3 regions of the Streptomyces sp. NPDC001902 genome follow, and region 1 is predicted to be linked to each of the others. Evidence: predicted binding sites of a transcription regulator. Region 1 holds the regulator's gene; each other region holds the start of a gene.
The links. The regulator HrcA, encoded in region 1, represses chaperone genes, less so after heat shock. The targets are predictions, from matches to a motif close to TTNGCACTCNGNNNNNCNGAGTGCNAA.

Region 1 (9,733 bases):
CCAGGGCCACGGCCCCGAGGCCGCCGCGGTCACCGGCCTCGCCCGGCCCGTCATGCGGCTCCTCGCGCGCGAGGGGTACGGCGTCGCGGAGGTCCTCGACCGGCTCAACCGCGCGCTGTCGGACGAGGCCGCGGCCGCCACGCTCGGCGACGCGCTCGGGCCGGGGTGGGACGCGGGGCCGCGCTTCCTGTCCCTGCTGTACGGGGAGATCGTCCCGGAGGGTCCGGACGGGCCGCAGGGGGCGGGGGAGGGCGCGGCGGGCGGTGGTGCGGGTGGCGGTGCCCTGTGCACGTTGGCCAGCGCCGGGCACCCCCTTCCGCTGCTCCTCACGGGAGGCGGCGCGGTACGGCCCGCGGCGGCGCCGCAGATACTGCTCGGGATCACGGACGACGCGCGGTACCGCAGCGAATCGTTCCGGCTGGCCCCCGGGGACACGCTGCTGTGCGTCACGGACGGGGTGACGGAGCGGCGGAACGGGAGCCGTCAGTTCGACGACGACGACGGACTCGCGGCCGTGCTCGCGGCGTGCGCCGGGCTGGGGGCGGCGGGGGTGGCGGAGCGGGTCCGGCGGGCGGTGCACGAGTACGACGTGGCGCCGCCGGATGATGATCTCGCGGTGCTTGTGCTTCAGGCCCAGTGAGAGTGCGTTCGCCGTGTGCGGGGGGTGCCCCTTGCGGCCCGTTGTTGTGTGCGGCGCCGTTGCGGTTGCGGTTTCTCCCCCGCCCTCCTGCCCTCCCCCAGCCCCCGGCCGGGGGGACCCCCACCTCGGCGCTCGCGGCGCTGCCCTACATCGTCGGGCGCCGCGTGCTCCGCTCGTCTCCCCACAGCCTTCGGCCGGGGGGACCCCCATGGGGGCACCCCGGCACACCCCCTCCGGTTATCGGGGCGACTATTGAGATTCCTGGCGTGATGGCGCCCGGCGCAGCGCCTTGAACTGCGTCGACGGTCGACGCGAGCGCGACATCCCGCCGAGATCATCAGTAACGGCCGGTAGGGGTCAGAAGGCGGTCCGGGGTCCGCCGCAAGTGCCTTTCCAGAACCCCCACCGGCCGTCACGCGCCCTTTCGACGGGAGGGGGTGTGGCGGGGTGCGCCCGGAAGCGACGAGCGGGGGACCCGGCACCGAATATTGCAGGGGTAAACCGCGAGCGCTGAGGACGTGCGCCGGCGCGGCACCGACCCCAACCCAACAGTGCGCAGGCCCGCACTGACCGCGCCGGGCAATCGGGCGGGCGGCGGGGAAACCGCCCGCCGCAGGCGCAAACAACCCGCACGCAACAGCCGGCCGCGAGGGGCACCGCAGGGCGGCGGCGGAGCCCGCGCGGGGGATGGCGGACAATGGGACGCATGCCATCCGTACTGCCCGACGGGGAGCCCATGCCTGAGGACGGCGCGCTCCCGCCGACCGCCCTGCGCGGCGCGGAGTCCCGCCCGCTGGGGTTCTACCTGCACGTCCCGTACTGCGCGACCCGCTGCGGCTACTGCGACTTCAACACCTACACCGCCGCCGAGCTGCGCGGCACCGGCGGCGTGCTCGCCTCCCGGGAGAACTACGCGGACACCCTGGTCGACGAGATCCGGCTGGCCCGCAAGGTGCTGGGTGACGACCCCCGCCGCGTGGAGACCGTGTTCGTGGGCGGCGGGACCCCCACCCTGTTGCCGGCCGCGGACCTGGCCCGGATGCTGGGGGCCATCCGTGACGAGTTCGGCCTGGCGGAGGGCGCGGAGGTCACGACGGAGGCGAACCCGGAGTCCGTGGACCCGGCGTACCTGGAGGAACTGCGGGCCGGGGGGTACACGCGGGTCTCGTTCGGGATGCAGAGCGCCCGGCCGCACGTGCTGCAGGTGCTGGACCGGCGGCACACGCCCGGCCGTCCGGAGCAGTGCGTGGCGGAGGCGCGGGCGGCGGGGTTCGAGCACGTCAACCTCGACCTGATCTACGGCACGCCCGGGGAGTCGGACGAGGACTGGCGGGCGTCGCTGGACGCCGCGATCGGCGCGGGGCCGGACCACGTGTCGGCGTACGCGCTGATCGTGGAGGAGGGCACGCAGCTGGCGCGCAGGATCCGGCGGGGCGAGGTGCCGATGACGGACGACGACGTGCACGCGGACCGCTACCTGATCGCGGAGGAGCGCCTGGCGGCGGCCGGCTACGGCTGGTACGAGGTGTCGAACTGGGCGACCTCGGACGCGGCCCGGTGCCGCCACAACGAGCTGTACTGGACCGGCGCGGACTGGTGGGGCGCCGGGCCGGGCGCGCACAGCCACGTGGGCGGGGTGCGGTGGTGGAACGTCAAGCACCCGGCGGCGTACGCGGCGGCGCTCGCGGAAGGCCGCAGTCCCGGGGCGGGCCGTGAGGTGCTGGCGGCGGAGGACCGCCGTGTGGAGCGGATCCTGCTGGAGCTGAGGCTGTCCGACGGCTGCCCGCTCGACCTGCTGGCCCCGGCGGGTGCCGGGGCCGCGGAGCTCGCCGTGAGGGACGGCCTCCTGGAGGCCGGTCCTTACCGCGAGGGCCGCGCCGTCCTCACCCTGCGCGGCCGCCTGCTCGCCGACGCCGTCGTCAGGGACCTGGTCGACTGACTCAGCCCGGGGCCGTGACGAAGTCGATCAGTTCCTCCACGCGGCCCAGCAGTTCCGGCTGCAGGTCCCGGTAGGAGTGGACGGCGCCCAGGATGCGCTGCCAGGCGGCGCCGGTGTTCTCCGGCCAGCCCAGGGCGCGGCACACGCCGGTCTTCCAGTCCTGGCCGCGGGGGACGGCCGGCCAGGCGGGGATGCCGACGGAGGAGGGCTTCACGGCCTCCCAGACGTCGATGTAGGGGTGGCCGGCGACCAGGACGTGCTCGCCGGTGACCTCCGCGGCGATGCGGGACTCCTTGCTGCCCGGGACGAGGTGGTCCACGAGGACGCCGAGGCGGGCGTCCGGGCCGGGGGCGAAGGAGGCGACGATGGCCGGGAGGTCGTCGACGCCGTCCAGGTACTCGACGACGACGCCCTCGACGCGCAGGTCGTCGCCCCAGACGCGTTCGACCAGTTCCGCGTCGTGGCGGCCCTCGACGTAGATCCGGCCGGCGCGGGCGACCCGGGCGCGGGCGCCGGGGACCGCGAGGGAGCCGGAGGCGGTCAGCCGGGGGCCGGTCGCGGGGGCGGCGGCGGAGGGGCGTACGAGGGTGACCACGCGGCCCTCCAGGAGGAAGCCGCGGGGCGTCATCGGGAACACGCGGTGCTTGCCGAAGCGGTCCTCCAGGGTGACCGTCGGGCCCTCGGCGGTCTTCTCGCAGCGGACGACCGCGCCGCAGTAGCCGGTGGACACCTCCTCCACCACCAGGTCCCGTTCGGCCGCGACCTCGGGTGCGGGCGTGGCGGGACGCTTCCACGGCGGGGTGAGGTCGGGGTCGTAGTTGCGGCTGCGCATGCCAGGGATCGTATCCGCGCGGGCCGGCGCTCAGGCGGATCCGAACCGGGCGGAGAGCGCGTCCCGTTGGGCGCGGACGAAGCGGGCGTCGACGACGGCGCCGTGGCCCGGCACGTACAGCGCGGTCTCGCCGCCCAGCCGCAGCAGCCGGTCCAGGGTCGCGGGCCAGGAGTGCGGGGCGGCGTCGGGGCCGGCCTGGGGCTCGCCGGACTCCTCGACGAGGTCCCCGCAGAAGACCACGGCCGGCGTGCCCGGCACGACCACCACCAGGTCGTGGGTGGTGTGGCCCTCACCCGGGTGGACCAGCAGGACCTGGCGGTCGCCGCCGAGGTCGAGCTCGTAGGAGCCGTCCACGAGGTGGCCGGGGCGTACGAGGGCGTCCGCGGCCCGTGCGGACTCGGCCTTGCCGGCGCCGTGCTCGACCGCGTCCAGGCCCAGCGAGAAGCGCTCGCGGTCGAGGTAGGCGTCGAGGGTCATCTCCCCGAAGACCTGGACGCCCTCGAAGGCGGCGGCGCCGAAGACGTGGTCGAAGTGGCCGTGGGTGAATGCGATGTGCGTCACGTCCCGCCCGGTCAGTTCGCGCACCTCCCGGCGCAGTCCGGCACCCTCGGGGACCGAGGAACCCGTGTCGACCAGCAGCACGCCCTCGTCGCCGACGACGACCCCGACGGTCACGTCGAGGAAGGGCAGCCGCCGCCGCGCCACCCCCGGTGCGAGCTGCTCCCAGCCGCCGGGGGAGTCCGGTGCGGTCGGTGTGGTCTCCACAACGCGACGGTATCCCCGCGGGACGCCTCTCGCCCGCTACGGTGGCCGGTCAAGGACGCCCCCGGGCCGGACCCGTGGACGGCCCTTGCCGAGGTCTTGCCACCCCGCCGTACACTGACTTGGGGAAAACTGGCACTCAGGGAAGAGGAGTGCCAGGCCACGGGGGCGACACGACCCGCACGGTGACCGAGCGACTGGAGGTGCGCGATGCTCAGCGAACGACGGCTCGAAGTGCTGCGTGCCATCGTCCAGGACTACGTGGGCACCGAGGAGCCGGTCGGCTCGAAGGCGCTCACCGAGCGGCACGCCCTCGGCGTCTCCCCGGCCACCGTCCGCAACGACATGGCCGTGCTGGAGGACGAGGGCTACATCCAGCAGCCCCACACCAGCGCGGGCCGCGTGCCGACCGACAAGGGCTACCGGCTCTTCGTCGACCGGCTCACCAGCGTCAAGCCCCTGTCCGGCGCCGAGCGCCGGGCCATCCAGAACTTCCTGGACGGCGCCGTCGACCTCGACGACGTGGTGGCCCGCACGGTCCGGCTGCTGGCGCAGCTGACCCGGCAGGTCGCGATCGTCCAGTACCCGTCGCTCACCCGCTCGACCGTGCGCCACGTCGAGCTGCTCGCGCTCGCCCCGGCCCGGATCATGCTCGTGCTGATCACGGACACCGGACGGGTGGAGCAGCGGCTGGTGGACGCCCCGGCGCCGGTCGGCGAGACCGTCCTGGCCGACCTGCGCGCCCGGCTGAACAGCAGGGTGGTGGGACGCCGGTTCAGCGACGTCCCGCCGCTGGTGCAGGAGCTCCCCGAGGGCTTCGAGCCCGACGACCGGCCCTCCGTCCAGGTGGTCCTCGCCACACTGCTGGAGACCCTGGTCGAGGAGACCGAGGAGCGGATCATGCTCGGCGGCACGGCCAACCTGACCCGCTTCGGGCACGACTTCCCGCTGACGATCCGCCCGGTGCTGGAGGCGCTCGAGGAGCAGGTGGTGCTCCTCAAGCTGCTGGGCGAGGCCAAGGACTCGGGCGTGACGGTGAGAATCGGTCACGAGAACTTCCATGAGGGCCTGAACTCCACATCGGTCGTCTCCGTCGGCTACGGTTCGGGCGACGAGGCGGTGGCGAAACTCGGCGTGGTCGGACCGACCCGCATGGACTACCCCGGAACGATGGGAGCGGTACGCGCAGTGGCACGTTACGTCGGACAGATCCTGGCGGAGTCGTAGTGGCCACGGACTATTACGCCGTGCTCGGCGTACGCCGCGACGCAAGCCCGGACGAGATCAAGAAGGCCTTCCGCCGTCTTGCGCGCGAGCTGCACCCGGACGTCAATCCGGACCCGAAGACCCAGGAGCGGTTCAAGGAGATCAACGCCGCCTACGAGGTGCTCTCGGACCCGCAGAAGAAGCAGGTCTACGACCTCGGCGGCGACCCGCTGTCGGCCAACGGCGGCGGCGCGGGCGCAGGCGCGGGCTTCGGCCAGGGCTTCGGCAACTTCAGCGACATCATGGACGCCTTCTTCGGGACGGCGTCCCAGCGCGGTCCGCGCTCGCGCACACGGCGCGGCCAGGACGCGATGATCCGGCTGGAGATCGAGCTGGACGAGGCGGCCTTCGGCACGACCAAGGACATCCAGGTCGACACGGCCATCATCTGCAACACCTGCCACGGCGAGGGCGCGGCCCCGGGCACGACCGCGCAGACGTGTGACATGTGCCGCGGCCGCGGTGAGGTCTCGCAGGTCACGCGGTCCTTCCTGGGCCAGGTCATGACCTCCCGGCCGTGCCCCCAGTGCCAGGGCTTCGGCACCGTCGTCCCCACCCCGTGCCCGGAGTGCGCGGGCGACGGCCGGATCCGGTCGCGGCGCACGCTCACGGTCAAGATCCCGGCCGGTGTCGACAACGGCACCCGCATCCAGCTCGCGGGCGAGGGCGAGGTCGGCCCCGGCGGCGGCCCCGCCGGCGATCTGTACGTCGAGATCCGCGAGCTGCCGCACCAGGTCTTCCAGCGGCGCGGCGACGACCTGCACTGCACCGTCACCATCCCGATGACGGCCGCGGCGCTGGGCACCAAGGTCCCGCTGGAGACCCTGGACGGGCTGGAGGAGATCGACATCAGGCCCGGGACGCAGTCCGGCCAGTCGATCCCGCTCCACCAGCGCGGCATCACCCACCTGCGGGGCGGTGGCCGGGGCGACCTCATCGTGCACGTCGAGGTCCAGACCCCGGGCAAGCTCGACCCGGAGCAGGAGGAGCTGGTGCGCCGCCTGGCGAAGCTGCGCGGCGAGGAACGGCCCATGGGGCAGTTCCAGCCGGGCCAGCAGGGCCTGTTCTCCCGCCTGAAGGACGCGTTCAACGGGCGTTAGCACGACACGGCCGGGCCGACGGGGCCCGGCCGCCCACCGGCCCGCGGTCCGGGGTGGACACCCTGGACCGCGGGCCGTCGCGTGCCGTGAAACGATGGCCGCATGGCCGCCCTGACCCACCGCTCCCCGAGGACCGCGCCGTGACCGCACCCGTCTTCGTCGTCGAACCCGGAGCGCTGGGCACGGACCGCATCACCCTCTCCGGCCCCGAAGGGCGGCACGCGGTGTCCGTGCGCCGGCTGCGGGTCGGCGAGGAGATCGTGCTCACCGACGGCCTGGGACGCGGCGCGTACGGCACGGTGGCGGCCGTCGACGGCAAGGACACGCTCGAGGTCGCCGTCGCCGACGTCCGCGAGGAGGCCGAGCCCCGCCCGCGGATCACCGTCGTCCAGGCGCTGCCCAAGGGCGACCGCGGGGAACTCGCCGTCGAGACCATGACCGAGGTCGGCGTCGACGCGGTCGTGCCGTGGGCCGCCGCGCGCTGCATCACCCAGTGGAAGGGCGAGCGCGGCGCCAAGTCCCTGGCCAAGTGGCGTTCCACCGCCCGCGAGGCCGCCAAGCAGGCCCGGCGCCTGAGGTTCCCCGAGGTCGCCGAGATGATGACGACCCGTCAGGTCGCCGGGCTGCTGTCCGGTGCGGCGTTCGCCGCGGTCCTCCACGAGGAGGGCTCCGAGCCGCTCGCCGCGGCCCCGCTGCCGCCCGAGGGTGACGTCGTGCTCGTCGTCGGCCCCGAGGGCGGGGTCTCCCCGGAGGAGCTCGACGCCTTCGCCGCGGCCGGTGCCAAGCCGTACCGACTCGGCGCCAGTGTCCTGCGCACCTCCACCGCCGGCGTCGCCGCGACCGCCCTCCTGCTCGGCCGCACCGGGCGCTGGGGCTGAGGCGGCCGCCGGGCCGGAATCCCCCCCGGCGGGCAATGAGATCGAAAACCCCTGACCAGCAGGGCGCCGGGTGGTTAGTGTGACGACGTGACGCAGCCGCAGCCTTCGCACCCCGCGTACCTCCGCTTCCCGCACCTGCACGGTGACCTGATCACCTTCACCGCCGAGGACGACGTCTGGGCCGCCCCGCTGGACGGCGCCGGCCGGGCCTGGCGGGTCAGCGCGGACAACATGCCCGTCGGCCATCCGCGGTTCTCCCCCGACGGGGCGCTCATCGCGTGGACCTCCACGCGGGACGGCGCACCCGAGGTGCACGTCGCGGCCACCGACGGCGGGCCGTCGAAACGCCTGACGTACTGGGGCAGCGGCCGCACCTCCGTGCGCGGCTGGACGCCCGGCGGCGACGTACTGGCCATCAGCACGTCCGGGCAGGCGTCGCTGCGCCGCAGCTGGGCGCGGGCGATCCCGGTCGACGGCGGTCCCGCGTCGACGCTGCCGTACGGGCCGGTCGGCGACGTCGCCCACGGGCCGGACGGGGCCGTGCTGCTGCTGTCGGCCACGATGGGCCGCGAGGCCGCGGCCTGGAAGCGCTACCGGGGCGGCACCGCGGGCAAGCTGTGGATCGACCGCACCGGCGACGGGGAGTTCGAGCGGATCCACGCCGGCCTGGACGGCAACCTGGAGTGCGCGATGTGGGTGGGGGAGAGGATCGCCTTCCTCTCCGACCACGAGGGCGTCGGCGCGCTCTACTCCAGCCTCCCCGACGGCGGCGACCTGCGCCGGCACACCGCCGTGGAGGACGGCGGCTTCTACGCGCGGCAGGCCGCCACCGACGGCACCCGCGTCGTCTACACCAGCACCGGCCGGCTGTTCCTGCTGGACGACCTCGACGGCGCGCAGGCCCGCCCGGTCGAGGTACGCCTCGGCGGCCAGCGTGCCGACCTGCAGCCGCACCCGGTCCACGCGGCCCACCACCTCGGCGACGCCCGGCCCGACCACACCGGCCGTGGCAGCGCGGTGGAGATCCGCGGCACCACGCACTGGGTCACCCACCGCGGCGGCCCGGCGCGGGCGTTGTCCGCCGAGCCGGGGGTGCGCACGCGGCTGCCGCGGGTGTTCGGCGGCGAGGGCGACCAGCAGGTCGTCTGGGTCACCGACGCCGAGGGCGAGGACGCGCTGGAGATCGCCCCCGCGGCGGGCTCCGGCACGACCGCGCCCCGCAGGCTGGCCGCGGGGCGGCTCGGCCGGGTCCTGTCCATGAGCGTCTCCCCGGACGGCCACCGGATCGCCGTCGCCTCGCACGACGGCCGGGTGCTGCTCGTCGAGGCCCAGACCGGTGAGGTCCGCACCGTCGTCGAGGGCGAGCACGGCCCCGCGAGCGGCCTCGCCTTCTCGCCCGACTCGGCCTGGCTCGCGTGGTCGCACGCCGGTCCCGACCCGCTGCGCCAGCTCAAGCTCGCCTCGACCGCCGACCTCGCCGTCGTCGACGCGACCCCGCTGCGCTTCCGGGACTTCTCGCCCGCCTTCACCGCCGACGGCAAGCACCTGGCGTTCCTGTCCGAGCGCTCCTTCGACCCGGTCTACGACGAGCACGTCTTCGACCTCGCCTTCCTCGGTTCCTGCCGCCCCCACCTGATCACGCTCGCCGCCACCACGCCCTCGCCCTTCGGCCCGCAGCGCCACGGGCGGCCGGTCGACTCCTCGTCCGAGGACAAGGACGGCGACGACCGCGGCCAGGACGAGGGCAAGAAGGACTCCCGCAAGGAGGACGGCGAGGACCGGCACCGCACCCCCGTCACCAAGGTGGACGCCGAGGGCCTGGCCGACCGCATCGTGCCCTTCCCGGTGGAGGCTGCCCGCTACTCCACGCTGCGCGCGGCCAAGGACGGCGTCCTGTGGCTCCGGCACCCCGTGCGCGGCGTCCTGGGGGCGAGCCTGGCCTCGCCCGAGGCCGAGCCGCCGTCCACCGCGCTGGAGCGGTACGACCTCAAGCAGCTGCGCGTGGAGGACATCGCCGACGACGCCGACGACTACGCCGTCAGCGGGGACGGCAACAAGGTGCTGGTGACGTCCGGTCACCGGCTGCGGGTGGCGGCGGCCGACCACAAGTCGGCACCGTCCGACGACGAGACCGACAGCAACGTGACCGTCGACCTCTCCCGGGTCCGCGTCACCGTGGACCCGCAGGCCGAGTGGCGTCAGATGTACGACGAGTCGCACCGGCTGATGCGGGACAACTTCTGGCGCGCCGACATGGGCGGCGTCGACTGGGACGGCGTGCGCGAGCGCTACCGGCCCGTCCTGGACCGGGTCGCC
Region 2 (9,733 bases), on a different contig from region 1:
CGGCGAAATGCGCCGTGAGGAAGATGAGGAGAAAGGGCCTCGCCTGACATGGCTGCGCAGACCGTTGCACCCGCGTCCACCGATTCCGCCTTCGGCCCCGCGTCCGCGCTCTCCTGCCGCGAGTGCGGTGAGCGTTTCCCGCTGGAACCCATCTTCGCCTGCGAGGTCTGTTTCGGGCCGCTCGAAGTGGCGTACGACCTCCCGGGCGGCGACCCCGAGACCCTCCGCAAGCGGATCGAGTCCGGGCCGGACAACATCTGGCGCTACGCGCCGCTGCTGCCCGTCCCCGCGGACGTGGCCTCCAAGCCCAACCTCAACCCGGGCTTCACCAAGCTGGTCAAGGCGGACAACCTCGCCCGCGAACTGGGCGTCACCGGCGGCCTGCACGTCAAGGACGACTCCGGCAACCCGACCCACTCCTTCAAGGACCGGGTCGTCGCCATCGCCCTGGAGGCCGCCCGCACCTTCGGCCTCACCACCCTGTCCTGCTCCTCCACCGGCAACCTGGCCGGCGCCGTGGGCGCCGCGGCCGCCCGGGCCGGCTTCCACTCGTGCGTGTTCATCCCGCACGACCTGGAGGAGGGCAAGGTCGTCATGGCCGCGGTCTACGGCGGCGAGCTGGTCGGCATCGAGGGCACCTACGACGACGTCAACCGCTTCTGCAGCGAGCTGATCGGCGACCCGATCGGCGAGGGCTGGGGCTTCGTCAACGTCAACCTGCGCCCCTACTACGGCGAGGGCTCCAAGACGCTCGCGTACGAGATCTGCGAGCAGCTGGGCTGGCGCCTGCCGGACAACATCGTCATCCCGATCGCCTCGGGCTCGCAGCTGACGAAGATCGACAAGGGGCTGCGGGAGCTGATCAAGCTCGGCCTGGTGGAGGAGAAGCCCTACCGCATCTACGGGGCGCAGGCCGAGGGCTGCTCCCCGGTCTCGACCGCCTTCAAGGCCGGCCACGACGTGGTGCGCCCGCAGAAGCCGAACACGATCGCCAAGTCGCTGGCCATCGGCAACCCGGCCGACGGCCCGTACGTGCTGGACATCGCCCGCCGCACGGGCGGCGCCGTCGAGGACGTCACCGACGAGCAGGTGGTGGACGCCATCCAGCTGCTCGCCCGGACCGAGGGGATCTTCGCCGAGACGGCCGGCGGCGTGACGGTCGGCGTGCTGCGCAAGCTCATCGAGAACGGGCAGCTCGACCCGGCCGGTGAGACCGTCGTCCTCAACACCGGCGACGGCCTCAAGACGCTGGACGCCGTCGCACCGACCTCCCGCCCCACGGCCACCATCCGCCCGAGCCTCGACGCGTTCCGCGCCGCAGGCCTGGCGGGCTGACCCCGACCGCACCGGCCGACCCAGACTGAAGGTGAACCCAGCATCATGAGCGCTACCGTCCGCATCCCGACCATCCTCCGCACCTACACCGGCGGCCGTGCCGAGGTCCCCGCCGAGGGCGGCACCCTGGCCGAGGTCATCGACTCGCTGGAGCAGAGCCACCCCGGCATCTCCGCGCGGGTCCTGGACGACACGGGCAAGCTGCGCCGTTTCGTGAACGTCTACGTCAACGACGACGACGTCCGCTTCTCCGAGGGTCTGCAGACCACGGTGGGCGAGGGCGCGTCCGTCTCGATCATCCCGGCGGTCGCCGGAGGCTGCTGAGCCGCACGGCCCGCGGGCGACAGGGGGTGCCGGGGACCACCCGCACCCCCTGTGTGCGGAGCGGTAGTTGAAGGCCTGTACAGTTGCCCTCGACGGCTCGCAACTCCCTGCAACGCTCTGCGCAACCCCTCTTCCCCGGGGTGGCCTTGTCGACGATTTATCGCCAAATTCACGTCGCGTTTGTCGCGTTGGCCGCTTATGTCCGGTCCGAGTTGCCCCGGATTATTCGCCGATCAGGCTCTTCTTCCGATTCTCCGTGCCCGGAATTCTCGTCCGATTGACCTGTTGCAGACAGCGTCCGGGCAGATACATTCAGCCGCGGTCGACGCGTTCCGGCGCACGCCCCCTTGGCTGTAGGGGGTGAGGTCTGACCCGGGTCCGCGAGGTGCGGGTCTGCGAAGGGCCAGCAATAGGGGAGTTAGGAATGGCTCAGGGCACCGTCAAGTGGTTCAACGCGGAGAAGGGCTACGGCTTCATCGCGGTCGACGGTGGTGCGGACGTCTTCGTGCACTACAGCGCGATCCAGATGGACGGCTACCGCACCCTCGAGGAAGGTCAGCGGGTCGAGTTCGAGATCTCGCAGGGCCAGAAGGGGCCGCAGGCGGACATGGTCCGTCTCGCAGCCGGCTGACGCGCCGCGCATCGGCCACGGAGCACTTTCGCGTACGGCCGCTCAAACGTACGCGTCGAGGCCCGCCCCCGCACGGGGGCGGGCCTTCGTGCTGTCCGGGGCGGCCGCGGACCCGACCTGCGGGTTGTCCACGACCCCGGCCAAGCGGCTTGCACTCTCCTGGGGCGAGTGCTAATCATTGGCGTTAGCACTCTGACGTTGAGAGTGACAAAGGACCGAGTGGGTGAGGCCCGCTCGACCGTCGTAAAGGAACCGGCGGGAGGGCAGGCCGTCCGTCGCGGGCGCCGGCACGGTCCTGGAGTAATCCTTCCCCGCAGCCCTGTGCCGCGGGGGGACCCCAAGTCCGGGAGGACCACTTCACATGGCCAAGATCATCGCGTTCGACGAGGAGGCACGGCGCGGTCTCGAGCGCGGGATGAACCAGCTCGCCGACGCCGTCAAGGTCACCCTTGGCCCCAAGGGCCGCAACGTCGTCCTCGAGAAGAAGTGGGGCGCCCCCACGATCACCAACGATGGTGTGTCCATCGCCAAGGAGATCGAGCTCGAGGACCCGTACGAGAAGATCGGCGCCGAGCTGGTCAAGGAGGTCGCGAAGAAGACGGACGACGTCGCCGGTGACGGCACGACGACCGCGACCGTCCTCGCCCAGGCGCTGGTCCGCGAGGGCCTGCGCAACGTCGCCGCCGGCGCCAACCCGATGGCGCTCAAGCGCGGCATCGAGAAGGCCGTCGAGGCCGTCTCCGCCGCCCTGCTGGAGCAGGCGAAGGACGTGGAGACCAAGGAGCAGATCGCCTCCACCGCCTCCATCTCCGCCGCCGACCCGCAGATCGGCGAGCTCATCGCCGAGGCGATGGACAAGGTCGGCAAGGAAGGCGTCATCACCGTCGAGGAGTCCCAGACCTTCGGTCTGGAGCTGGAGCTCACCGAGGGCATGCGCTTCGACAAGGGCTACATCTCGGCGTACTTCGCCACCGACCTGGAGCGTATGGAGACGTCCTTCGACGACCCGTACATCCTGATCGTCAACTCCAAGATCTCCTCGGTCAAGGACCTGCTCCCGCTGCTGGAGAAGGTCATGCAGTCCGGCAAGCCGCTGCTGATCATCGCCGAGGACGTCGACGGCGAGGCGCTGTCGACCCTGGTCGTCAACAAGATCCGCGGCACCTTCAAGTCCGTCGCGGTCAAGGCCCCGGGCTTCGGCGACCGCCGCAAGGCCATGCTCGGTGACATCGCCATCCTCACCGGTGGCACCGTCATCTCCGAGGAGGTCGGCCTCAAGCTGGAGAACGCCGGTCTCGACCTGCTCGGCCGCGCCCGCAAGGTCGTCGTCACCAAGGACGAGACCACGATCGTGGACGGCGCCGGCGACCAGGACCAGATCCAGGGCCGCGTCAACCAGATCCGTGCCGAGATCGAGAACAGCGACTCGGACTACGACCGCGAGAAGCTCCAGGAGCGTCTGGCGAAGCTGGCCGGCGGCGTGGCCGTCATCAAGGCCGGTGCCGCCACCGAGGTCGAGCTCAAGGAGCGCAAGCACCGCATCGAGGACGCGGTGCGCAACGCCAAGGCCGCCGTCGAGGAGGGCATCGTCGCCGGTGGTGGCGTGGCCCTGCTCCAGGCGTCCAACGTCTTCGAGAAGCTCGAGCTCGACGGCGACGAGGCCACCGGTGCCGCGATCGTGAAGCTGGCCCTGGAGGCCCCGCTGAAGCAGATCGCCGTCAACGCCGGCCTCGAGGGTGGCGTCGTGGTGGAGAAGGTGCGCAACCTGACCCCGGGCCACGGCCTCAACGCCGCCACGGGCGAGTACGTCGACCTGATCGGCGAGGGCATCATCGACCCCGCCAAGGTCACGCGCTCCGCGCTGCAGAACGCGGCCTCCATCGCCGCGCTCTTCCTCACCACCGAGGCCGTCATCGCCGACAAGCCGGAGAAGGCCGCTGCGCCGGCCGGCGGCGGCATGCCCGGCGGTGACATGGACTTCTGATCCTCCGGGATCAGGACTCCGCACCACGGCAGAAGACCGAGGGCGGTACCCCACGCGGGGTACCGCCCTCGGGCGTTTCCGGCTGCCGCCCGGTCACGGGACGGCGACCGGTGCGTCGAGCAGATCGCGCCAGGTGCGCACCGCCTCGGCGTCGACCGGCCCGGCCCAGCCGCCGGGGCGGACCGCGCCCCCGACGTGGAAGGCGTCGATGCCGCCCGCGAGCAGCCGCGGCAGGTGCTCCGCGCGGAGCCCGCCGCCCACCATGAGCTGGGGCTCGCCGGGACGGCCCGCCTCCGCCAGCAGATGGCCGAGCCCGGCGTCCACCCCGCGCGCGGAGCCCGCCGTGAGGAAGGTGTCCAGCCCGGGCAGCCCGCGCACCGCCGAGCGCACGCCCTCCCGGTCGGCGGAGTGGTCGATGGCACGGTGGAAGGTCCAGCGGGCACCGGAACCGATCGCGTCGACCAGCAGGCGCACGGCGGCCAGGTCCGGCGCGCCCGACGCGTCGAGGAACCCGAGCACGAACTCGTCGGCGCCCTCGCCGCGCAGCGCCGCGGCGGCGGCGCAGAGCGCGTCCGTCTCGCGGGTGCCCCCCACGGCGAAGTCGGCGCGGGCCCGCAGCATCACCCGGACCGGGATGTCCACCGCGGCCCGGACGGCGGCGAAGGTCTCCAGGGACGGCGTCAGGCCGTCCGCGGCCATGTCCGTGACCAGTTCGAGGCGGTCCGCGCCGCCCGTCCGGGCCGCGAGGGCGTCGTCGGCGTCGAGCGCGATCACTTCGAAAATTGGTCTAGACATATCTCTAGGGTGTCACATGCCCGCAGGTGCCCGCGACCCCCCGTACCGCACAATGACCTTCATGGCTGACACCGCACCCGAAACCGGCTCCGCCCTCCTCGCCCGCTGGTGCGACCTGCTGCGCCGCTGCCAGACGGAGTCCGTCGACCCGGTGCCGTACGGCAAGGACCTGATCGCCCGCTGGGCCGAGCCGCACCGCCGCTACCACACCACCACCCACCTCACCGCCGTCCTCGACCACGTCGAGGCCCTCGCCGGGCACGCCGAGGACCCGGACGCCGTGCTGCTCGCCGCCTGGTTCCACGACGCCGTCTACCGGCCCGACCGCTCGGAGAACGAGGAGCGCAGTGCCCGGCTCGCCGAACGCGCGCTCCCCGAGGCCGGGGTCCCGGACGCGATCACCGCCGAGGTCGCCCGCCTGGTCCGGCTCACCGTCACCCACCATCCCGCCGAGGGCGACCGGGACGGCGAGGTCCTCAGCGACGCCGACCTGGCCGTCCTCGCCGGCGACCCCACCGCCTACGCCGAGTACGCGGCCGCCGTCCGCGAGGAGTACGGCTTCGTCCCCGACGACGCCTTCCGCGCCGGCCGCGCCGACGTCCTGCGCCAGCTCCTGCGGCTGCCCCGGCTGTTCCGCACGCCGGAGGCGTACGGGCGCTGGGAGGCCACCGCCCGGCGCAACCTCACCACCGAGCTGGAACTGCTCGCCCCCGGCGACGTGGACGACGCCCGTCGATGACTGCGGCGCGAACCGATGACTCCGGTGCGCGCGGGCGGTCTTGTCCGTGCGGGGAGCCGCCCGCGGCACGCGACGAAGGGGTACGACAGCGATGACCGACGACACGCAGGTGCAGGCCGCCGTCGCGGCCGAGTTCAGGGACCTGGCCGACCTGCTCGACGGGGCCCCCGCCGCGTGGTGGGACACCCCCTCGCTCTGCGAGGGCTGGCGGGTGCGCGAGGTCGTGGCGCACATGACGATGGCGGCGCGCTACTCGCAGGAGGCGTTCATGGCGCTCCTCGCCGAGCACGGCTTCGACTTCACCCGGCTGTCCGACGCCGTCGCCGAGCGGGACGGCGCACTGCCCACCGGGGAACTGGTCGGCTGTCTGCGCTCCGAGGTGATGGGGCGGTGGCAGCCACCGGGCGGCGGTGCCCACGGCGCGCTCAACCACGTGGTGATCCACGGGCTGGACATCACCGTGCCGCTCGGCACGGGGCGCCGCGTCCCGGGGGAGACCCTCGGCATCCTCCTCGACGACCTCACCGCGGGCGGTGGGCACGCGCACTTCGGCGTCGCCGTCGAGGGCCGGCTGCTGCGGGCCACCGACCAGGACTGGTCTTACGGTTCCGGCCCGGAACTGCGGGGCACCGGCGAGGACCTGGCCCTGGCGATGTGCGGGCGCCGGCTCCCCGCCGGCCGGCTGGAGGGCGAGCCGCTGTGAGCGGGGCCGGGTCGATGCACCTAGGCCGTGTCGTCACATGAACTCCCCCAGCTCCGTTGGGGGTGCCCCCACCGCCCGAAGGGCGGGCCCAGCGGCTCCCCCAGCTCCGCTGGGGCCCCCAGGTGCGGTGCATCGCAAGGCGGAGAGCCGTCCTCGTGGTGGGCTACTCGGACGATGCGACGACTCCCCCGGGCCGGAGGCTGGGGGAGTGCCGTGCCTGGGGGCACCTCCCAGCGCCAGCGGGGGGAGCGGCGCGGGGTGGGGGCACCCCCGGCCGAAGGTTGGGGGAGGGCATGTGACGACACCGCCTAGGTCCTGCCGGCCTCACCCTGGGGGGACCTGCGCTTGGGGCGGCGCAGGCCGGCCTCGGTGAGGTGGCGCAGCAGTTCCTTGCTGCCGACCTCGACGGCGCCCGCGGCGACGGCCGAGGCGTAGCGCTCGCTGGGGACGTCGTAGTGGTCGGCGTCGAAGGCGCGGCGGGGGGCGCCGATGGCGGCGGCGAAGGCGTGGAGCTCCTCGTACGAGGTGTCGCTCACCATGTGGGACCACATGCGGCCGTGGCCCGGCCAGGTCGGCGGGTCGATGTAGACGGTCACGTCAGCGGGGCCCGCCGAGGGTCGCGGACAGGCCGCCCACGGGGGCGACGGCCTCGCCGAGCGACTCGCACACCCAGTGCGGGTCGGGGCCGAGTTCGGGCTCCACGTCGAGGGCGTGCGGGTCGGCGCAGCGAGGGCAGAGCGGCCAGCGGCCCATGCGTTCGAGCAGGGCGTCCTTGACGTCCTGGGCGACCAGCCCCGCGACGAACGCGGCGCCGTCGGGCCACTGCTCCACCCACCAGCGGCGCTGGGAGACGGCGTCCTCGACGAGCGAGACGATGTGTGCGTCGGCGACGCCGGTCGCGGTCAGGTCGGCGAGGACGAGCGCGCGGGCGCTGTGCAGGGCCGCCTCCAGGCCGGCGGAGGAACCGGGTGCGTCAGGATCCATGGCCCCCATTGTGGACCAACCGCCGCGCAGGCGTCCTTGACGCCGTCAGGAGGTGAAAATAGCTTTCGTCCGTGGCCGAGAAGATGAAGGAAACCTTCAACACGGGTGGGCTGGCCGCCAAGGTCAGGACCATGGCCCCGTCCATGACCCGGTCGATGCAGCGGGTCGCGGAGGCCGTGGCCGCGGACCCGGCGGGCTGCTCCCGGCTCACCGTGACGGCGCTCGCGGCCCGTACGGGGACGAGCGAGGCCACCGTGGTGCGCACCGCGCGCGTGCTGGGCTACCCCGGCTACCGGGACCTGCGGCTCGCGCTGGCCGCGCTGGCCGCCCGCGTGGAGGCGGGGGCACCGCCCGCCGTCACCCCGGACATCGCGGTGGACGACCCGCTGGCCGACGTGGTCGCCAAACTCGCGCTGGACGAGCAGCGGTGCCTGGCCGACACCGCCGCCCAGCTGGACGTGACCCAGCTGGAGGCGGCCGTGGCCGCGCTGGCCGCCGCCCGCCGCATCGACGTCTACGGGATCGGGGCGTCCAGCCTGGTCGCCCAGGACCTGGTGCAGAAGCTGCTGCGGATAGGCCTGGTGGCGCACGCCCTGGGGGACCCGCACCTCACCCTCACCAACGCGGTCCAGCTGCGCCAGGGCGACGTCGCCGTGGCCATCACGCACTCCGGCCACACCCACGACGTGGTCGAGCCGCTGCGCGCCGCCTTCGACCGGGGCGCTACCACCATCGCCGTGACCGGCCGGGTGGACGGCACCGTCACCCAGTACGCCGACCACGTGCTGCTCACCTCCAGCGGCCGGGAGAGCGAACTGCGCCCGGCCGCCATGGCCAGCCGCACCAGCCAGCTGCTGGTGGTGGACTGCCTGTTCGTCGGGGTCGCCCAGCGCACGTACGACACCGCGGCCCCGGCCCTGTCCGCCTCGTACGAAGCCCTCGCCCACCGCCACAGCCCGCGAAGGAATCACCCGCAATGACGCACGCCGAGCTCCGTCGCGAGCTGGACCACCTCGGAACCGAGGCCTTCCGTGCCGAGCTCGCCGAGGTCGACCGGCTCGCGACGCTCGACATCGCCCGGCTGATGAACGCCGAGGACGGCACCGTGGCGGCCGCCGTCGCCGAGCAACTGCCCGTCATCGCCGCCGCCGTCGACGGCATCGCCGCGCGCATGGCCCGCGGCGGCCGCCTGGTCTACGCGGGCGCGGGCACCGCGGGACGGCTCGGCGTGCTCGACGCCAGCGAGTGCCCGCCGACCTTCAACACCGCGCCGGGCCAGGTCAGCGGCCTCATCGCGGGCGGGCCCACGGCGATCGTGGACGCGGTCGAGGGCGCCGAGGACAGCGGGGAACTGGCCGCCGCCGACCTGGACGCCCTCGGGATCGGCCCGGACGACACCGTGGTCGGGGTCTCCGCCTCCGGCCGCACCCCGTACGCCGTCGGCGCCGTGGAGCACGCCCGCGCGCTGGGCGCGCTGACCGTCGGACTGTCCTGCAACCCGGGCTCCGCGCTGGCCGCCGCGGCCGACCACGGCATCGAGGTCCTCACCGGCCCGGAGTTCCTCACCGGCTCCACCCGGCTGAAGGCGGGCACGGCGCAGAAACTCGTCCTCAACATGCTGTCGACGATCACGATGATCAGGCTGGGCAAGACGTACGGGAACCTGATGGTCGACGTGCGCGCCTCCAACGACAAGCTGCGCGCCCGGTCCCGGCGGATCGTGGCCCTGGCCACCGGCGCGCCCGACGACGAGATCGAGGCCGCCCTCACCGCCGCCGGCGGCGAGGTCAAGAACGCCGTCCTCGTCGTCCTCGGCGGCGTGGACGCCCCGACGGCCGCCCGGCTCCTGGCGGAGGCGGACGGCCATCTGCGCGCGGCACTGCTCGCGGCCGTCGCCGACGACCGCGGGTGAGCCTGCGCGCGCGGGCGTGGGGTCACGCCGCGCGGAGCGCCTGCGGGAGGGGCGCCGCGTGGAGGACCGCCAGGCCCGAGACGGCGCGGGTCAGCGAGACGTACAGGCGGCGCAGGCCGGTGCGCTCGTCGGGCTCGCCGTCGACCACCGCGGCGGGCTCGTCCAGTACGACGTAGTCGTACTCCAGGCCCTTGGCCAGGGAGGCCGGGACGAGCGTGAGGCGGACCTCGGGTGTGGTCTCCTCACCGGGTGACAGGTACGGCAGGCCGGCCGCCGCCAAGGCCTCGGCCAGTGCGGGCACGCGCGCGTCGGCGGCGATCAGGCCG
Region 3 (9,733 bases), on a different contig from region 1:
GCCGGGGGCGGGGTGCGCTAGGCGCTCAGACCGGGAGCACCCGCGGCGGCTTCCTCCGCCAGCGCCCGCAGCCGGGACAGCGCGCGGTGCTGCGCCACCCGGACGGCGCCCGGCGACATGCCGAGCACCTGACCGGTCTCCTCCGCCGTGAGGCCCACGGCGACGCGGAGCAGCACCAGCTCCCGCTGGTGCTCCGGGAGGTTGGCGAGCAGCTTCTTCGCCCACTCCGCGTCGCTGCTGAGCAGCGCCCGCTCCTCGGGCCCGAGTGAGTCGTCCGGCTGCTCGGGCATCTCGTCGGAGGGCACGGCCGTCGAGCCCGGACCGCGCATGGCGGCCCGCTGGAGGTCGGCGACCTTGTGCGCGGCGATGCCGAAGACGAAGGCCTCGAAGGGCCGGCCCTGGTCCCGGTAGCGGGGCAGGGCGCACAGCACCGCGAGGCAGACCTCTTGCGCGAGGTCGTCCACGAAGTGGCGCGCACCACCCGGCAGCCGCGACAGCCTCGTACGGCAGTAGCGCTCGGCGAGCGGGTGCACATGGGCGAGCAGATCGTGCGTCGCCTGCTCGTCGCCGTCCACGGCTCGACGTACGAGTGCCCCTATGGCTGTCTCATTGCCGGTGGCCTCGTCGCGCATCCGTCCATAGTGCATCGCCGCGGGCCGCTCCGTGGGCTCACACCCGTGGTTGTGCTCCGAAGCGTTATGCGGCGCGCCGTGCGGAGCGTTCCGAGGGACCGCACCGGCCGTAGTCATGTCATGCACCCGCCGCCCCGCCCGACCGTGTCCCCGAGAGTCCATGCCTCAAGCATGCGCCCTCGGCGCGGAAACCGGTACGAGCGGGGCAGCCGCACAGCTGCCCCACAGCTCATCGGCCCCTCCAGCCCTCGAAGCCGCTGCCTCAGCGCACCAGGCCCCAGCGGAAGCCGAGCGCCACCGCATGGGCCCGGTCCGAGGCGCCGAGCTTCTTGAACAGGCGTCGTGCGTGCGTCTTGACGGTGTCCTCGGAGAGGAAGAGCTCGCGGCCGATCTCGGCGTTGGAGCGGCCGTGGCTCATGCCCTCCAGCACCTGGATCTCGCGGGCGGTCAGGGTCGGGGCGGCGCCCATCTCGGCCGAGCGCAGCCGGCGCGGGGCGAGCCGCCAGGTCGGGTCGGCCAGTGCCTGCGTGACCGTGGCCCGCAACTCGGCGCGCGAGGCGTCCTTGTGCAGGTACCCGCGGGCACCTGCGGCGACCGCGAGGGCCACCCCGTCCAGGTCCTCGGCGACCGTGAGCATGATGATGCGGGCGCCGGGGTCGGCGGACAGCAGCCGCCGTACGGTCTCGACACCGCCGAGGCCGGGCATCCGGACGTCCATGAGAATGAGGTCCGAGCGGTCGGCGCCCCAGCGGCGGAGGACTTCCTCGCCGTTGGCCGCGGTCGTCACACGCTCCACGCCGGGCACGGTCGCTACCGCGCGGCGCAGGGCCTCTCGGGCAAGCGGGGAGTCGTCGCAGACGAGAACGGAAGTCATGACCGTCCTCCGCAGCTGATCCGCGTCACGTTGAGCCTCCAGGCTGTACGAATCGTTCACCGGTGGGGATGACGGCCTCGGGCGCCTGCCCGATTAGTTCGACCGCCAACCACTTCCGCACCTTCAACGACCCTCACTCGAAAGAGTTACGGAGTTTGGCGGCCGACTCCCGCACTCTCCGTGCGCGGACCGACACGGATCAGCAACGTCGCAGGTCGCGGCTGTTCGCCGGGCCCCAAAAACCCGCACAACGGGCGCCCGCTTGCAGCACACATCAGCCGCCGACCGGGGGGCAATGTCAGATTTTGCCTGTTTGGAGGCTTTTTACCCGCATGGCGGGAGTTCGTTGGCGATTTTGTGATGAATCATATTTACATCTACTTCGACAGTAGATGTAACGTCGACAGCACCCTCCCAGAGCTTCGCGCCTGGACGGTGTCCCTGCAGCCCACCTCTCGAGGAGATGAGCAATGGCAGACTTCTCCCGCCTCCCGGGCCCGAACGCCGACCTCTGGGACTGGCAGCTCGTCGCCGCCTGCCGCGGTGTCGACAGCTCCCTGTTCTTCCACCCCGAGGGAGAGCGCGGCGCTGCCCGGAGCGCGCGTGAGGCGGCGGCGAAGGAGGTGTGCATGCGCTGCCCCGTCCGCGCCGAATGCGCGACGCACGCTCTGACGGTCCGCGAACCCTACGGGGTCTGGGGCGGACTCACCGAGGACGAGCGCGAGGAGATGATGGGCCGGTCCCGCAACCGGGTCATGAGCTCGCACGCCACCGGCAGTCACTGACCCACCGGACATCAGCCACAGAGGAAACGTTTCACCACAACGACGGAGGTCCGCCTGCGCGCGGACTCAGACCGAAGGGCGGTCGCGCAGAGCCGCGAGACGCAGCCGCCCCAACATCATGTCGACGGCCGGCACCCGGGCCAGGTCGGGCAGGGTCACCGCGGCCACATCACGGCGCACGGCCGGCCGGAGTTCGCGCACGGCCACTGCGCGCAGCCGTACCGCCTCCAGCGCGAGGCCCGGCTGCGCCGAGACGCCCATGCCCGAGGCCACCAGGCCGACGGCCGCCGGGTAGTCGTCCCTGGCGAAGTCGACGCGCGGCTCGGAACCCTCCCGCCCGCACAGCTCGACCATGTGCCGGCGGCAGTGCGGGCAGCCCGCGATCCACGGTTCGTCCGCGAGGTCGGACAACCGCACCGGACCACCCCCGCGCGCCAGCGGGTGCCCGGCGGGGAGCACCGCGAAGAGCCGGTCGGACAGCAGTGGCCGCACCAGCAGCCCCTCCCACGCGGCCGCCCGATCGCCGCCGCCCTCGCCCTCGTCCTCGTAGCGGTAGGCCAGCGCCAGTTCGCACTCACCGGCACGCAGCATCTCCACCGCCCGCGGCGGCTGCGCCTCGGCCGGCGTGATCCGTACGTCCGGGTGCGCGGCGCGCATCGCGGCCGGCGCGGTGGGGACCAGGGACGGCCCCGCGCTCGGGAACGACACCAGCCGCACCCGCCCGGCGCGCAGGCCCCCGATGGCCGCGACCTCCTCCTCCGCGGCGGCCGGGATGCCGCTCGCGTGCCGGGCCGGCGCCTCGCCCGCCTCGGTCAGCCGGGTGGTCCGCCCGCCGCGGACCAGCAGCGGGGTGCCCGCGGCGAGCTCCAGCGCCTTCATCTGCTGGCTGACCGCCGGCTGGGCGCAGCCCAGTTCCCGCGCGGCGCCCGACAGCGAGCCGGTACGGGCCACGGCGCACAGCACACGGAGGTGGCGGGCCTCGAACACGCCCCGAGCACAAGCGTTCCTTGGGGGTGGCGTTCAGTGATCGATGATGGACTTTGGGCAGGCCGGGGCGCAGGCTGAGGAACCATGGACATCGCCGGGGAATTCGCGCTGGACGCCGGGATCACCTACCTCAACACCGCCTCCTCGGGCATCGGCCCGCTCCGCTCCGTCGAGGCGCTGCGCACCGCCGTGGCCGCCTGGTCCGACGGCACCGACGACTGGGTGCGCGACGAGCGCGTCCTGGGCGCCGCCCGCGCCGCCTACGCCCGCCTCACCGGGGTCGCCGCCGACCGCGTCGCGGTCGGCTCCTCGGTCACCACGCACGTCGGCATGATCGCCGCGGCCCTCCCCGCCGGGGCCGAAGTCGTACTGGCCGACGGCGACTTCAGCTCGCTGGTCAACCCCTTCGCCTCCCGCGCCGACGTCGTGATGCGCACCGTGCCCCTGGAGGCGCTCGCCGACGCCGTACGTCCCACCACCGGCCTCGTCGCGGTCAGCGCGGTGCAGTCCGCGGACGGCCGGGTCGCCGACCTCGCGGCGGTCCGCGAGGCCGCGTCGCGGCACGGGGCGCGCGTGCTCGTCGACGCCACCCAGGCGGTCGGCTGGCTCCCGCTGCGCGCGGACGGCCTCGACTACGTCGTGTGCGGCGGCTACAAGTGGCTGCTCGCCCCGCGCGGGGTGTCCTTCCTGACCGTGCGGGAGGGCGCCGAGGACGGGCTGTCGCCGCACTTCGCCGGCTGGTACGCGGCCGAGGACCCCTGGGGCGACTGCTACGGGCCGGTCGCGCACCTCGCGCGTTCCGCCCGGCGGTTCGACGTGATGCCGCCGCTGCTGCCGTACCTGGCCGGGGCGGCCTCGCTGGGGCTCGTCGAGGAGCTGGGCGTCGAGGCCATCGGCGCCCACGACGTCGCGCTGGCCGAGCGCTTCCGGGCGGGCCTGCTGCGGCTCGGCCACAAGCCGGTGCCCTCCGGCGCGCAGGCCTCGGCGATCGTGGCCGTCCCGGGCCTGGGCGACGCGGCGGAGCGGCTGGCCGCCGCGGGCATCCGCGTCTCGGCCCGCGCGGGGAACCTGCGGGCGGCCTTCCACCTGTACAACACCGAGGCGGACGTCGACCGGCTGCTCCGGGTGCTCGCAGGCTAGGGCGCTATTTCTCAGACCCGCCCTAGTCCCCGGCGTCCGGCGCCGGTCGCCGGAAAAGACCTCGCCGGGTGCAGGGCGGGAGCCGTACGGTCACGGGATGAAGCTGCTCTCGGTGAACGTGGGCCGGCCCCGTCCGAACCCGTGGAAGACCAGCGGGACGACCGGCATCGACAAGCTCCCGGTGCCGGGCCCGGTGGCGGTGACCGCACCGGGCCCCAAGGGCACCGGCGCGGTCGGCCTCGCCGGCGACCGGGTGTACGACGTGGCGCACCACGGCGGTACCGACCAGGCGGTCTACGCCTACGCACGCGAGGACCTCGACACCTGGGAACGCGAACTCGACCTGCCACTGCGCAACGGCATGTTCGGGGAGAACCTGACCACCTCGGGGCTGGACGTCAACCAGGCCCTGATCGGGGAACGCTGGCGGATCGGCGGACCGGGCGGCGCCGTCCTGGAGGTGTCCTGCCCCCGGATCCCCTGCGCCACGTTCCAGGGCTGGCTGGAACAGGGCGGCTGGATCAAGACGTTCACCCGCGCCGCGCTGCCCGGTGCCTACCTCCGGGTCGCCGAACCCGGGGAGGTCCGGGCGGGCGACCGGGTCGAGGTCGTCCACCGCCCGGACCACGAGGTCACCGTCGCGCTGACCTTCCGCGCGGTCACCCTGGAGCCCGCGCTGCTCCCCCGGTTGCTGGCGGCGGACGCGCTCCCGCAGGACGTGCGCGCCGCGGCCCACGGACGTACGGGGGCTCACTAGCCTGCGGGGCATGACGACTTCACTGATCACGGGAGCCACCGCGGGGATCGGCGCGGCGTTCGCGCGCCGGCTGGCGGGGGACGGTCACGCCCTCGTCCTGGTCGCCCGCGACGAGCAGCGGCTGGAGGAGTGCGCGCAGGACCTGCGGCGCGCGTACGGGGTGACCGTCGAGGTGCTGCCCGCCGACCTGTCGGCGGACAAGGGCATCGAGACGGTCGAGGCACGGCTCCGCGACCGCGAACGCCCGGTCGACGTGCTGGTCAACAACGCGGGCTTCGGCAACCGGGGCGGCTTCGGCGACGTGCCGATGGCCGACGAGCTGACCATGCTCAAGGTGCACTGCGAGGCCGTGCTGCGGTTGACCGGCGCCGCGACCGGTGCCATGCGGGAGCGCGGGCGCGGCTTCGTGATCAACGTGGCCTCGGTGGCGGCCTTCGTGCCGCGCGGCACGTACGGGGCCAGCAAGGCGTGGGTCGTCAGCTTCACCCAGGGCGTTGCCCGCGACCTGGCGGGTACCGGGGTGCGGCTGCTGGCGCTGTGCCCGGGCTTCGTCCGCACCGAGTTCCACCAGCGGGCCGGGATGGACACCGGCGGCATCCCCTCCTGGGCGTGGCTGGACGCCGACAAGGTGGTCGCCGCGGCCCTGCGCGACCTGGCCCGCGGCCGCTCCCTCAGCGTGCCCGACCCCCGCTACAAGGTCGCGGTGGCGGCGGTCAGGCTGGCGCCGAGCGGGGCGCTCGGCCGCGTCTCGTCGAAGGCGGGGAGGCGCTTCGGTCCGGCCTACCCCCGCGACTGAGACCGGCCGTCGAGGCGGCGTGGGCCGTCCCTGGCCGTCCCTGGCCGTCACAGCCCGAAGGCCCCCGTTCCCGGCCGGGAACGGGGGCCTTCGCGGTCCAGCTCAGTGGGAGTGGCCGTGGCCGTGACCGTGACCGGCCTCGGCGGGCTCCTCCTCCTTCTTCTCCACCACGAGGGTCTCGGTGGTGAGGAGCAGGGAGGCGATGGAGGCGGCGTTCTCCAGGGCGGAGCGGGTGACCTTGACCGGGTCGATGACGCCGGACTTCACCAGGTCGCCGTACTCGCCGGTTGCGGCGTTGAAGCCGTGGCCCTTCTCCAGCTCGGCGACCTTGGAGGTGATGACGTAGCCCTCCAGGCCGGCGTTCTCGGCGATCCAGCGCAGCGGCTCGACCGCGGCGCGGCGGACGACCGCCACACCGGTGGCCTCGTCGCCGGTCTTGCCGAGGTTGTCGTCCAGCACCTTGACCGCGTGGACGAGCGCGGAGCCACCACCGGAGACGATGCCCTCCTCGACCGCGGCGCGGGTCGCGGAGATGGCGTCCTCCAGACGGTGCTTCTTCTCCTTGAGCTCGACCTCGGTGGCCGCGCCGACGCGGATGACGCACACGCCGCCGGCCAGCTTGGCGAGGCGCTCCTGGAGCTTCTCGCGGTCCCAGTCGGAGTCGGTCGAGGCGATCTCGGCCTTGATCTGGTTGATCCGGCCGGTGATCTCCGAGGACTCGCCGGCGCCGTCGACGACGGTGGTGTCGTCCTTGGTGACGGTCACGCGGCGGGCGGTGCCGAGCACGTCCAGGCCGACCTGGTCGAGCTTGAGGCCGACCTCCTCGGCGACGACGGTGCCGCCGGTGAGGGTGGCGATGTCGCCGAGCATGGCCTTGCGGCGGTCACCGAAGCCGGGGGCCTTGACCGCGACCGCGTTGAAGGTGCCGCGGATCTTGTTGACCACCAGGGTCGACAGGGCCTCGCCCTCGACGTCCTCGGCGATGATCAGCAGCGGCTTGGAGGCACCGGCCTGCAGGATCTTCTCCAGCAGCGGGAGCAGGTCCTGGATGGAGGAGATCTTGCCCTGGGTGATGAGGATGTACGGGTCCTCCAGGACGGCCTCCTGGCGCTCCTGGTCCGTCACGAAGTACGGCGACAGGTAGCCCTTGTCGAAGGCCATGCCCTCGGTGAAGTCCAGCTCCAAGCCGAAGGTGTTGGACTCCTCGACGGTGATGACACCGTCCTTGCCGACCTTGTCGATCGCCTCGGCGATCAGCTCGCCGACCTGCTTGTCCTGGGCGGACAGCGCGGCGACGGCGGCGACGTCGTCCTTGCCCTCGATGGGGCGGGCGGTCGCGAGCAGCTCGTCCGAGACGGCCTTGACGGCGGCGTCGATGCCCTTCTTCAGGGCGGCCGGGGAGGCGCCGGCGGCGACGTTGCGCAGACCCTCGCGGACCAGCGCCTGGGCGAGCACGGTGGCGGTGGTGGTGCCGTCACCCGCGATGTCGTTGGTCTTGGTCGCCACCTCCTTCACCAGCTGCGCGCCGAGGTTCTCGTACGGGTCGTCGATCTCGACCTCACGCGCGATGGTCACACCGTCGTTGGTGATGGTCGGGGCGCCGAACTTCTTGTCGATGACGACGTTGCGGCCCTTGGGGCCGATCGTCACCTTCACGGTGTCGGCGAGCTTGTTGACGCCACGCTCGAGGGCGCGACGGGCGTCCTCGTCGAACTTCAGGATCTTGGCCATACCGGCGGAATTCCTCGTCTTTGGGTTCTCGTCAAAGACCGCGCCCCGGGTCCCCGGTCCGTGCGAGGACTCGGTGTGCCCGGGGCGTGGTCACGGCATTTCTCGGTTACGAGCGGCGCCGGATTTACTTCTCGACGATCGCGAGGACGTCGCGAGCCGAGAGGACGAGGTACTCCTCGCCGCTGTACTTGACCTCGGTGCCGCCGTACTTGCTGTACAGCACGATGTCGCCGACCTTGACGTCGAGCGGGATGCGGTTGCCGTCCTCGAAGCGACCCGGGCCGACGGCCAGGACGACGCCCTCCTGGGGCTTCTCCTTGGCGGTGTCCGGGATGACCAGGCCGGAGGCGGTGGTCTGCTCGGCATCCAGCGGCTGGACCACGATGCGGTCCTCGAGCGGCTTGATGGCAACCTTGGTGCTGGTGGTCGTCACGATCCGACCTCCCCCTTCAAAGGGCTCACGGGAGTGTCTGTCTGGGGTGGCGACCTGGTAGGCCCGTCGTCGCGGGTGCCGGACCTGCCCGTCGCGTTTGTTCTGGCACTCGGCATGGCTGAGTGCCAGGTCCGAGATTAGGACGCGCTTAGCACTCGGTCAAGCGGAGTGCCAACGCCGCGCCGCACGATCCGCGCTCCCCCGGGGGGAACGGGGTGCCCGGACGCGCGGTTCCGGGCCCGGAACGCCCGTGCCGCTCACCGGCGGACGGCGCTCCACGCGCCGAGCGCGGCAAGGGTGAACCCGTCGCGCAGCTCGCCCGAGCGGACCGCCCCCGCGATGTCGTCCGGGCCCCACCAGCGCGCCTCGGCGACCTCGCCGTCCGCGACGGCACCGGGCCCGGCCACGGCGTCCCCGGCGACGGCGACCTCGACGACGGCCACCTGGCTCTCCAGCAGCCCGGAGTCGACGTCCAGGACCGCCACCACCGTCGCCGCCGAGCCCACCAGCCCGGTCTCCTCGGCGAGCTCGCGCAGCGCATCGGCGGCGGGGTCGGCCTCGCCGAAGCCGCGCGGCAGCTCCCAGGCCCAGCGTCCCACCGCAGGCCGCCACTGACGGACCATCAGCACGTCCTCACCCCGCCGGGCGAGGACCACGACACCTGTGCGACCGCCGCCGACCCGGACCCGGTGCAGCTCGACCTCCGCCCCGGACGGCAGCCGGTAGGTGTCGAGGTGGACCTCGCACCACCGCCCGCCCTCGGCGTCGCCGTACGCCTTGCGGCTCCCGGTACGGGCCGCCTCGCCGTCCATCAGACCGCCCCCCGCGGGGTCGCCGGGAACTCCATCACGTCGTACCGGCCCCGGTAGTCCCGCAGGCGCGGCAGCCCCGCGGTCACGGCGGCGACGAGCACGGGCGTCAGGGCCCCGGCCGCGCCGGCCGCGAACGAACCGAGCGCCCCCTGGCCGAGCACCCCCGCGGCGGCGCTCAGCCCGCCCGCCGCCAGGGACTCGGCGCCGAGCCCGCGGACCGCCCGCGCGACGCGCCGCACGCGGGTCACCGGCACCTCGTCCCCGCGGCCTTCCGGGGGCTCCTTGGTCCGTCCGCCGAGCAGGTCGCCGACCTCCTGGAGCGCGGCGAGGTCCTGCCGCTCCCACCACGCCGCGAGGGCGTCCGCGGCGTCGTCGGTGAAGCGCTGCCACTGCGCCGCGGTCAGCAGCCCGAGCCGCAGCTCGAAGCGGGTCGGCCAGGCCACCACCTGGGTCCGCTCCCCCAGCGCCTCGGCCTCCGCCCGCGGTACGCCGTGCCGGGTGGCGCTCACCCCGAGCGCGCACCCCTCACCGGCGGCGATCGCCCGGTAGTACGTCTCGTCGAAGGCCTCGCGCAGCGTCCGCCCGTCGGCCCGCACGTCCGGGTCGGGGTCGTGCAGCAAGGCGTCCAGCCGCTCGTGCACGCGGCTGCGGTGGGGCATGCCGTCCACGTCGAGCTCCCCGCCGGTCCACGCGGCCAGCACGGCCCGTCCCGCGTCACCGGCGAGCGCCCCGGGCGAGGGCGGGGGCTGCACGGCGTACGCGGCCCCGTAGTCGGCCGGCCGCAGC

Region 2: groL (chaperonin GroEL) is a predicted target of HrcA. The motif match lies at 2,439-2,465, and genes of this name have one in related genera.
Region 3: groES (co-chaperone GroES) is a predicted target of HrcA. The motif match lies at 8,284-8,310, and genes of this name have one in related genera.

What each region holds. Positions count from the first base shown of each region.
Region 1 covers NZ_JBIATA010000042.1:1,138-10,870, reverse strand. Annotated here, with positions in the region: gene ACFYYN_RS40510 (SpoIIE family protein phosphatase) at 1-640, shown strand, start outside; gene hemW (radical SAM family heme chaperone HemW) at 1,347-2,579, shown strand; gene ACFYYN_RS40500 (DUF3097 domain-containing protein) at 2,581-3,411, opposite strand; gene ACFYYN_RS40495 (MBL fold metallo-hydrolase) at 3,442-4,176, opposite strand; gene hrcA (heat-inducible transcriptional repressor HrcA) at 4,384-5,400, shown strand; gene dnaJ (molecular chaperone DnaJ) at 5,400-6,539, shown strand; gene ACFYYN_RS40480 (16S rRNA (uracil(1498)-N(3))-methyltransferase) at 6,680-7,417, shown strand; gene ACFYYN_RS40475 (S41 family peptidase) at 7,505-9,733, shown strand, end outside.
Region 2 covers NZ_JBIATA010000001.1:547,409-557,141, forward strand. Annotated here, with positions in the region: SAM riboswitch class I at 1-30, shown strand, start outside; gene thrC (threonine synthase) at 49-1,335, shown strand; gene ACFYYN_RS02580 (ubiquitin-like small modifier protein 1) at 1,381-1,659, shown strand; gene ACFYYN_RS02585 (cold-shock protein) at 2,084-2,290, shown strand; gene groL (chaperonin GroEL) at 2,652-4,274, shown strand; gene ACFYYN_RS02595 (copper homeostasis protein CutC) at 4,368-5,069, opposite strand; gene ACFYYN_RS02600 (HD domain-containing protein) at 5,122-5,808, shown strand; gene ACFYYN_RS02605 (maleylpyruvate isomerase family mycothiol-dependent enzyme) at 5,900-6,511, shown strand; gene ACFYYN_RS02610 (DUF4031 domain-containing protein) at 6,820-7,107, opposite strand; gene ACFYYN_RS02615 (DUF8819 family protein) at 7,109-7,495, opposite strand; gene ACFYYN_RS02620 (MurR/RpiR family transcriptional regulator) at 7,579-8,475, shown strand; gene murQ (N-acetylmuramic acid 6-phosphate etherase) at 8,472-9,407, shown strand; gene ACFYYN_RS02630 (HelD family protein) at 9,430-9,733, opposite strand, start outside.
Region 3 covers NZ_JBIATA010000047.1:6,044-15,776, reverse strand. Annotated here, with positions in the region: gene ACFYYN_RS42010 (sigma-70 family RNA polymerase sigma factor) at 18-632, opposite strand; gene ACFYYN_RS42005 (response regulator transcription factor) at 895-1,506, opposite strand; gene ACFYYN_RS42000 (WhiB family transcriptional regulator) at 1,977-2,291, shown strand; gene ACFYYN_RS41995 (LysR family transcriptional regulator) at 2,358-3,278, opposite strand; gene ACFYYN_RS41990 (aminotransferase class V-fold PLP-dependent enzyme) at 3,363-4,418, shown strand; gene ACFYYN_RS41985 (MOSC domain-containing protein) at 4,516-5,175, shown strand; gene ACFYYN_RS41980 (SDR family NAD(P)-dependent oxidoreductase) at 5,186-5,971, shown strand; gene groL (chaperonin GroEL) at 6,074-7,702, opposite strand; gene groES (co-chaperone GroES) at 7,827-8,135, opposite strand; gene ACFYYN_RS41965 (NUDIX domain-containing protein) at 8,393-8,947, opposite strand; gene ACFYYN_RS41960 (hypothetical protein) at 8,947-9,733, opposite strand, start outside.